Regions from separate parts of the Blautia acetigignens genome, predicted to be linked through region 2. Evidence: predicted binding sites of a transcription regulator. Region 2 holds the regulator's gene; the other holds the start of a gene.
What was found. The regulator HrcA, encoded in region 2, represses chaperone genes, less so after heat shock. The targets are predictions, from matches to a motif close to TGTTAGCACTCNNNNNNNNNGAGTGCTAACA.

Region 1 (4,196 bases), on a different contig from region 2:
ATGTCAAGACGCTTACCCGGAAGCAGAGGGTTCTTTCCAATGCGGTTGGGCCGCTTCGGTTGAAGAGTAAGTATTATTTTAATGGACAGATGGTTGGATGGGGAATGCAGTATGAACGGTCGATTCTGGCGAATCTGCTGACAGTTCCAGGGGCGTGATGATCACGCCCCTTTTTAATATTCTGATATTTATTGTTTCGCGGATTCCTCCGCTTTCCTGCTTCGCTTCTTTGCTCGATGGGCCTCCCTTTTCTGGCGGATTTCTTCAGCTTCCTCGTCGGACACATTGGTCAGTGTTTTGATGGCGTAATACATGTTATTCTCGGTTTTGCGAAGCCTGATCTTTCCCATGACGAAGCCATGCTCCTGGCAGAGGGAAATGCTGTAATAGACCTTGGAATTATTCATGAACCAGCGGATCTTGCGCTTGGCTGGATTGTGACAAAGCGGACATTTGGTGCTGGTTACTTCACGATCCTTCATGGCTTTTTCCCTAGAATAAAATTCCCTTGAGACAAACTTATCATAAGTTGGATAGGATACATGGATCTCTTCTCTCTTGCTCTTGGGGTTCTGGTATACATCCAGGGATGAGTTGGGCAAAATATATTCATCTTCTATTTTCTGCAAAACGCACGCGGTGTAGTAAGCATCTCCAAGTGCGCGGTGAAACTCCATTTTCTTGGCAATGCCCATCTTGTCTGCGGCAAATTCCAGGGCGCGGCGCTCGTGATTTTCCTCGTAGCGGATGGCAAATAATTTCTGCACGTCATAGTAGGTTACGGGGCCCGGAATCATGGAAAGCTTGCCATAATACTTCATATTCCGCTGCAGTTCCATCACATCCTGATTTCCCCAGGTAAAAAATATATATTCCTCACCGCACCATTCCAGAAATTCTGTCACAGCCTGCGGAAAGGGCGTTCCATTCTGCAGATCCTTATAATTCATGTGGATCACTTCGTGGATGCTGTCATGAATCCAGTTGTACACCTGGGGCTTGATCAGGCGCTGAAAGCTGTCCACAATTTCTTTCTTTTCATTCAGTTTTACTGCGCCGATTTCTATGATTTCGAAAGGCAGACGGCTGTTGGACCACCTTTTCCCTCCCGGACTCTGATTCCACTCCAGGTCAAATACAATGTAGTTCATGATAAAGTTCCTTCTGTTTCCTGCTGTAAATTCTAGACAAGTATAACAGACTGCGGAAATGATGTAAAGAGAATCCCACAACAGCCGTGGATGTCCTTACACATGAAAAAGCCTGTCGGCGGGTACCGACAGGCGATGGGGGTATGAAACTATCTATATGAAAATTTAGGAAATTTTTTTAAATTACAGGAATCTATATGAAAGAAGCTGTTATCAAATGGTTCAGGACTGCCGTGTGCAACGAATACTAATTCGCAGTCATTCAAAATTCTTTACGCCAGCCGCCGCTTCTGGTTCACGGAGGGCGCATTATTTATGGTGTGGTCTGCTGTTTTTAGCCTTCAATAGAAATAAATTTCTTCTCTTCCGGCTCTTTCTTCTTGGCTTCCTTCGGGAAAGTAACGGTCAGGACGCCGTTGTCATATTTCGCATGAATGTCCTCATGCTCCAGATCCTTGCCTACATAGAAGCTTCTGGAACACTGTCCGGTGTAACGCTCTCTATGAACATATTTACCATTATTATCTTTCTCATCTTTATTCTCGGTTCTGGACGCCTGAATGGTAAGGTAACCTTCCTTCAGCTGAATCTTCACATCCTCTTTGTGGAATCCCGGAAGATCCATGCTCAGTTCATAATTGCCATCTACATCCTTAATATCGGTCTTCATCAGCTCCGCATTTCTGTAACCTGCGTTGCTCTGACGCTCTGTCGGAAATCTCATCCAATCATCAAATAAATTCTCTCCAAAAATACTAGGCATTAACATAACTGATTCCTCCTTATATTGTGAACACTCTTGTGTTGAATTATCATTTTCATCAAAGGAACTGGAACTTTTCTTTTTCCTCTTCCTTTGTTCTGTACGTAATATAACACGTATTGTTAGCACTGTCAAGATGTGAGTGCTAATTTTTTGTGAAGAATTTGTGAAGCCTTAAAATGAAAAAACAACTTCTAATATTAGTCTTTGTCCTATGGCGTAAAACAGCCGCTCAGTGGGAGATTGGCTCCGGCTGAACGGCTGTTTGGAATTTTGGAGTTTTTTCAAACATATTTCGTCCCTCTGTAAAAGCTCCCAATTGTAAATATGAGCTATTTTACCCTATTTGGGGACGTTTGCATAGTAGGTATTTTATTATTTTTCTGTTTAACTCAGGAAGTTCTCGATAATTACATTCTCTGCTTCCGCTTCGGTCATGCCAAGGGTACGGAGCTTCAAAAGCTGCTCATCGTTGATTCGACCGATGGCGGCTTCATGGATGATGGCGGCATCTACATGCTTCGCCTGAATCTCAGGGATGGAACCTACCTCTGCGTGATCCATGATAATGGAATCACACTGGATATGAGCATGACATTTATTTTTTCCAACTGCCTTAGGATGAAAAACCTGGGAAGAGTTTCCTTTTCCAACAGAACGGGAAATAATCTGGGCGGAAGAACCTGCGCCATTCATACAAACCTCAATATCAGACTCCGCTTTCTGCTCACCGTCTGTCATCAGACGCTCCAGAACAAACAGCTTGGAATCTGCGTCCATCTCCACATTGGTGGTACGGATCGTGGAATCTACCCCTTTGATCTGCACAGTATCCAAAGTGAATACAGAATTTTCCCCAAGTTCAATATTGGTTACCGGATTCAGGACCCTGCTTCCGGTTCCATTTCCTTCGCCGTAATGCTTCTCTTCATAATGAACATTGGCATTTTTTCCAACATGGAAGGTGTGAATGCCATCGTGACGGCTTTCATTGCATCCGCTGTTGTGGATTCCGCAGCCTGCAATAATATTCACGTCTGCACCGTCTTCCACATAAAAATCATTGTAAACCAGGTCTGTCATGCCGGATACGCTCACTACAACAGGGATGAAAACCTTCTCTCCCTGTGTCTTTCCATCAATAAAAATATCGATTCCCGGCTTGTCTTCTTTTTTCCGGATTTTGATGTGCTCACTGTCGCCATGACAGACGGAAATGCCATTCTGGCGCAGATTGTATGCACCTTTCTGCTCAAAACCTTCGCTGATCTTATCCAGTACGCCCTGGGTGGTTTCTTCTACTTTAATCATCAGCATTTGCCTCCTTCTGTCATGCACTTCTGACATTTTTCCTGCTGAAACAGGGTTGGGAAAACGTCCTCTTTGGTACCGTATTTCTTCACTTCTCCATCCTCGATCACCATGATCTTATCCGCCATGTTGATGATTTTTTCCTGATGGGAAATCAGGATCAGGCACTCTTTTTTCTCACGATGGATCTCCTCGAAACGCTTGATCAGCATGGAAAAACTCCACAGATCAATTCCGGCTTCCGGCTCATCGAAAATGCTCACTTTATGAGATTTGGCAAGAACGGTGGCGATCTCAATACGCTTCATTTCGCCGCCGGAAAGAGTTCCATCCAGCTGACGGTTCAGGTAATCCTCAGAGCAAAGTCCTACTGCGGAAAGAAGCTTGCAGCTTTCCTCCTCGGTCAGTTCTTTGCCAGCTGCAAGAGACAGCATTCTTGTGACTGTCATTCCCTTGAAACGGGGCGGTTGCTGGAATGCATAGCCGATTCCCGCATTGGCACGATGGTCAATATCATATTCCGTAATGTTCTCATCATCCAGATAAATTTCTCCGCTGTTTGCCTTCTCAATACCGGCAAGAACTTTGGCAAGAGTGGATTTTCCTCCGCCGTTGGGTCCAGTGATCACCAGCATTTCCCCATCCTTAACATCAAAACTGATGTGGTTCACCAGGCAGCGCTTTTTCCCTTCTTCATTCACTTCAAAAGTCAGGTTCTCTACTTTCAGCATATCTATACCTCTTTTGTGTTTTTTACTTTCTTATTGAAATGTACTCCTTATGGGAAAAGATGTCAACATTTCCTAGTAAGTTTTAGGACGTGTTTGAAAAAGGCTTTAGAGCGTGTTTGAAAAAGGCTTTCTGCAAGATGTACGTCACAATTTGTGGGAGATTTTGTCCGGATGAGGGCGCCGTAGCGGGCTACGGCAACTGAATTCGGGCAAAATATACCGCAAAGTGGGGCGTGCAGA
Region 2 (4,196 bases):
TTGTTGTTGCGGAAGAAAGCTCTTTCTTTGCTTTCTCAGCAGCTTCTTTCAGTCTCTGAAGAGCCATCTTATCGTTGCTTAAGTCAACGCCCTCAGTTCTCTTGAACTCGGAAAGCATGTAGTCTGTGATTCTCTGATCGAAGTCATCACCACCAAGACGGTTGTTACCAGCTGTTGCAAGAACCTCGATAACGCCGTCACCGATCTCGATGATGGAAACATCGAATGTACCGCCGCCAAGGTCATAAACCATGATTTTCTGCTCTTTCTCATTGTCAAGACCATATGCAAGAGCTGCTGCTGTAGGCTCGTTGATGATACGCTTTACATCAAGACCTGCGATCTTACCAGCATCTTTGGTTGCCTGACGCTGAGCATCGTTGAAGTATGCAGGAACTGTGATAACTGCTTCTGTAACAGACTCTCCAAGATATCCTTCTGCATCTTTTTTCAGTTTCTGAAGGATCATAGCGGAAATTTCCTGTGGGGAATATTTCTTGTCATCGATTGTTACACGGTAATCTGTACCCATCTCTCTCTTGATGGAGGAGATTGTTTTCTCTGCGTTTGTTACTGCCTGACGTTTTGCAGGCTCACCTACCAGACGCTCACCTGTCTTTGTAAATGCTACAACTGACGGTGTTGTTCTGGATCCTTCTGTATTTGCGATAACGGTTGGCTGTCCACCTTCCATAACAGCTACACAGCTGTTTGTTGTACCTAAGTCAATACCAATGATTTTTCCCATGATAATTTTCCTCCTGTTTCAATCTATGTTCTGAAATTCGTGAATGTCTTAATGAAGTTCGATTCACTAAATTCGGTCTGCGCCTGCGGCTTGCCCTCATTAAGTGAGATCGAACGACCTCGCACTAAGTTTAGGCTTCGCATTCTGCTCGCCTTCACTAAGTTGCTTTCGGTCAGTTAGCAACCTTTACCATGCTGTGTCTTACAACGAAATCCTTGTAAGTGTATCCCTTCTGGAATTCCTCAACAACAATGTTCTCGCCTACGGATTCGTCTTCCACATGCATGACTGCGTTGTGCAGATTCGGATCAAAATCCTTGCCTACAGCTTCGATCGGCTTCACACCCATCTCATCGAAGGCTGTCATCATCTGCTTGTAGATCATCTTCATGCCTTCTGCAAATGGATCATCCTCCGGTGCCTGTGCAAGACCTCTCTCAAAGTTATCCACGATAGGAAGCATTTTCTCAACGATGTCCTTGGCACCGATGATGTACATGCTGGATTTCTCTTTCTCCGTTCTCTTACGGTAGTTATCGAATTCCGCCATGCTGCGCTTCAGTCTGTCTGTAAGATCCTCGATCTGCTGTTCAAATTTATCTTTCTCTTTTTTCTTCTTGCCGAAGAAAGAAGTTTTGGTCTTGGTTTCCGGTTCTTTCTGAGATTCTGCCTCTTCTGGCTGCTGTTCCGTCTCTTCCGGAGCAGCTGTATCATCAGAAGCTTCCTCTTCTGCTGCCTGGGCTGTATCTGCTGCCTCTTCTTCGCTTCCGTCAGTTACCGGAATGTCAACTGCTTCTTCCTGTACTTCGGCTTCTTTATTCATTTCTTCTGACACGCTTTCAACCGCCTTTCTAGGTTTTCTTATTTACCATTTCATCAAGCTGGACTTTTAATTTCTTCAGGCTGTCCACCACATTCTCATAATCCATTCGCTTGGGACCAATGATTCCAATGGTTCCCCGCATTCCATCTCCAAGCTCGTAGGTGGCTGTCACCACGCTGCAGTCCTTCATGGTCCGCACCGGAACTTCATCTCCGATGTATACCTGGACTCCTGTGTTCTCCGAATCTCCCATTTCCCCACGGACCATATCCGCAAGTTCCTGTTTGTCCTCGAAGGTGGAGATCAGCTCGCTGGCTTTGGATGTGTCTGCAAGCTCAGGATACTTGAATATGTTGGTTGCTCCTGACGTATATACTTTCATATCTTCCTCATCCACATGGATGGTAGCTGCAACTGCGTCCAGCACATCTGCAACCACACCGCTGTGGCTTCCAGCCTGTTCCTTCAGTCTGGCGATCATGCCAAGATTGATGTCCTGAATGGGAACACCGTTCAGGTTGGTGTTAAGAAGAAGATTCAGCTTCAGGATCGTCTGGTCATCCATCTCCTCTTCAATATCAATGATCTGGTTCCGGATGACGTTGCCTTCACATACAACTACGGCAATCAGCTGCCGCTCATTCACACGTGAAAGCTGTATGAACTTCAGGGTGCTTCCTCTGTACTGAGGAACAGCAACCATGGTCGCGTAATTGGTATTATTGGCAAGGACCTTGGCCACCTGCTTCAACACCTTATCCATCTTGTCTGATTTCTCAATCATCATATCACGGATCTCTGCGATCTCAGCTTCCTTCTCCCTGGTAAGCTCATCTACATAAAGGCGATAGCCTTTATCTGATGGAATTCTTCCGGCTGAGGTGTGGGGCTGTACAATGTAGCCCATATCCGTCAGGTCGGACATCTCATTTCGGATCGTAGCAGAGCTGACATTCAAATCCGGATACTTGGAAATGGTTCTGGAACCTACCGGCTCACCTGTTTCCATATAAGTCTTGATGATTGCTTTCAGTATTTTCCGTTTGCGCTCATCTAATACTTCATCCATGAAATATCTGCTCCTTTCTGAAAAGCGGACGGTCAAACCTGATTTCTATTCCCGTCTGGCTTCTTCGAATTCCTTTGTTAGCACTCATTATTTAGGAGTGCTAACATCTATGCTCTTAAGATACACCTCAACATTCTTTTTGTCAATATTTTTTACAAATTTTTTTCATCTTTTTTGATAGTTTTTACCTTAGAGTGTGTTTGAAAAAGGCTTTCTGCAAGATGTGCGTCACAATTTGTGGGAGATTTTGCCCGGATGAGGGCGTCGTAGCGGGCTACGACAACCGAATTCGGGTGAAATATACCGCAAAGTGGGGCGTGCAGATTGCAGGAATGATTTTTCAAACAGGCTCTAGAGCATGTAGATCACGAGAACACTTTTTTTGCACGCTCTGACAAACAGCAAAAAAGATGTCAGGGAAATACCTTCTGCCCCAAACCTGGGACAGGGATTTTTCTCTGACATCTCATTTGCTTTATTTGCTGTAGTTTTCCAGGTAATCCAGGATCGCCTCCGGCTCATCCAGAAATACCACCAGATCTAATATGGAAGAATCCATAAACTTCTCCCTGGCAGTATATTCCAGCAGTTCCTTCATCCTGTCATAATATCTGTCAATATTGTAGAGAACAATGGGCCTGTCGATCCGGTTCAGGCTTTTCAGGGTAAAGATCTCGAAAAATTCTTCATAAGTACCGATTCCTCCGGGCGCTACAATAGTGGCATCTGATTTTTCTTCCAGAAGCTGCTTGCGCTCCCGCATGGTCTCGGTAAAAATAAATTCCGTGCATTTCTCATACAGTACCCCTGGCTGGTCAAAAAAGCGGGGCGCAATTCCAAGTATGTATCCATTCTCTTCTGACACGCCTCTGGCTGCTGCTCCCATCATTCCGGTGGCTCCGCCGCCAAACACCAGTCCATGGCCCCGTTTTCCCATGGCTCTTCCAAGCTCCTGTGTTTTTTCATAATAAATGTCCTTCAGCTGGGCACTTGAGGCACCATATACGCAAATATTCACACTGTCATCCTCCCTTACTTTTTCCCTGCGGCATAACCGTCCACTTCTTTTACAGGTGGACGCTTTGCAATGCGCAAAACAGTTACTACAAAACTTACACGATTCACGCATCAATGTCAAGAAAACAGTTGTTTTTTCCTTCATGGTGCTGTCTTGCAGACATAATATCCTTTTAGATTCCCATTACCCCGCAGAATATCATATTCGCCACACCGCACAGGACCATTACAAGAATGGGGTTCATTTTAAATTTCCGAAGGAGCACCAGGGCTGCCCCGAAAAACACAACCATTCGGATGCAGACATTTTCCCGGACAAGGTCTATGGTTCCGCTGATAAAAAAGGCAGAAACCAGAATGGTCACTCCTGCCTTGGCGATCATTGCCACAACCGCCGGACGAAGGGATGCCAGTGTTCCCTGCAGGAGAGACATATTCCGGTATTTCGTGTAAATATATGCCAATAAAGTTACGATTATGCAGGAAGGCAAGATGCAGCCAAGGGTCGCCACAACCGCACCGCCCAGGCCTGCAATCTG

Region 1: a site for HrcA is predicted at 2,035-2,065, ahead of OCV70_RS18280 (Hsp20/alpha crystallin family protein). Genes of this name have one in related genera too.

Annotation. Positions count from the first base shown of each region.
Region 1 covers NZ_JAOQJM010000029.1:9,016-13,211, forward strand. The annotation lists gene OCV70_RS18270 (D-alanyl-D-alanine carboxypeptidase family protein) at 1-158, shown strand, start outside; gene OCV70_RS18275 (3'-5' exonuclease) at 189-1,151, opposite strand; gene OCV70_RS18280 (Hsp20/alpha crystallin family protein) at 1,486-1,920, opposite strand; gene OCV70_RS18285 (SufB/SufD family protein) at 2,302-3,225, opposite strand; gene OCV70_RS18290 (ABC transporter ATP-binding protein) at 3,225-3,956, opposite strand; gene OCV70_RS20285 (DUF6783 domain-containing protein) at 4,094-4,159, shown strand.
Region 2 covers NZ_JAOQJM010000001.1:75,791-79,986, forward strand. The annotation lists gene dnaK (molecular chaperone DnaK) at 1-748, opposite strand, end outside; gene grpE (nucleotide exchange factor GrpE) at 921-1,571, opposite strand; gene hrcA (heat-inducible transcriptional repressor HrcA) at 1,600-2,640, opposite strand; gene OCV70_RS19490 (DUF6783 domain-containing protein) at 2,793-2,942, opposite strand; gene OCV70_RS19495 (DUF6783 domain-containing protein) at 2,874-3,035, shown strand; gene OCV70_RS00400 (LOG family protein) at 3,116-3,658, opposite strand; gene OCV70_RS00405 (chromate transporter) at 3,831-4,196, opposite strand, start outside.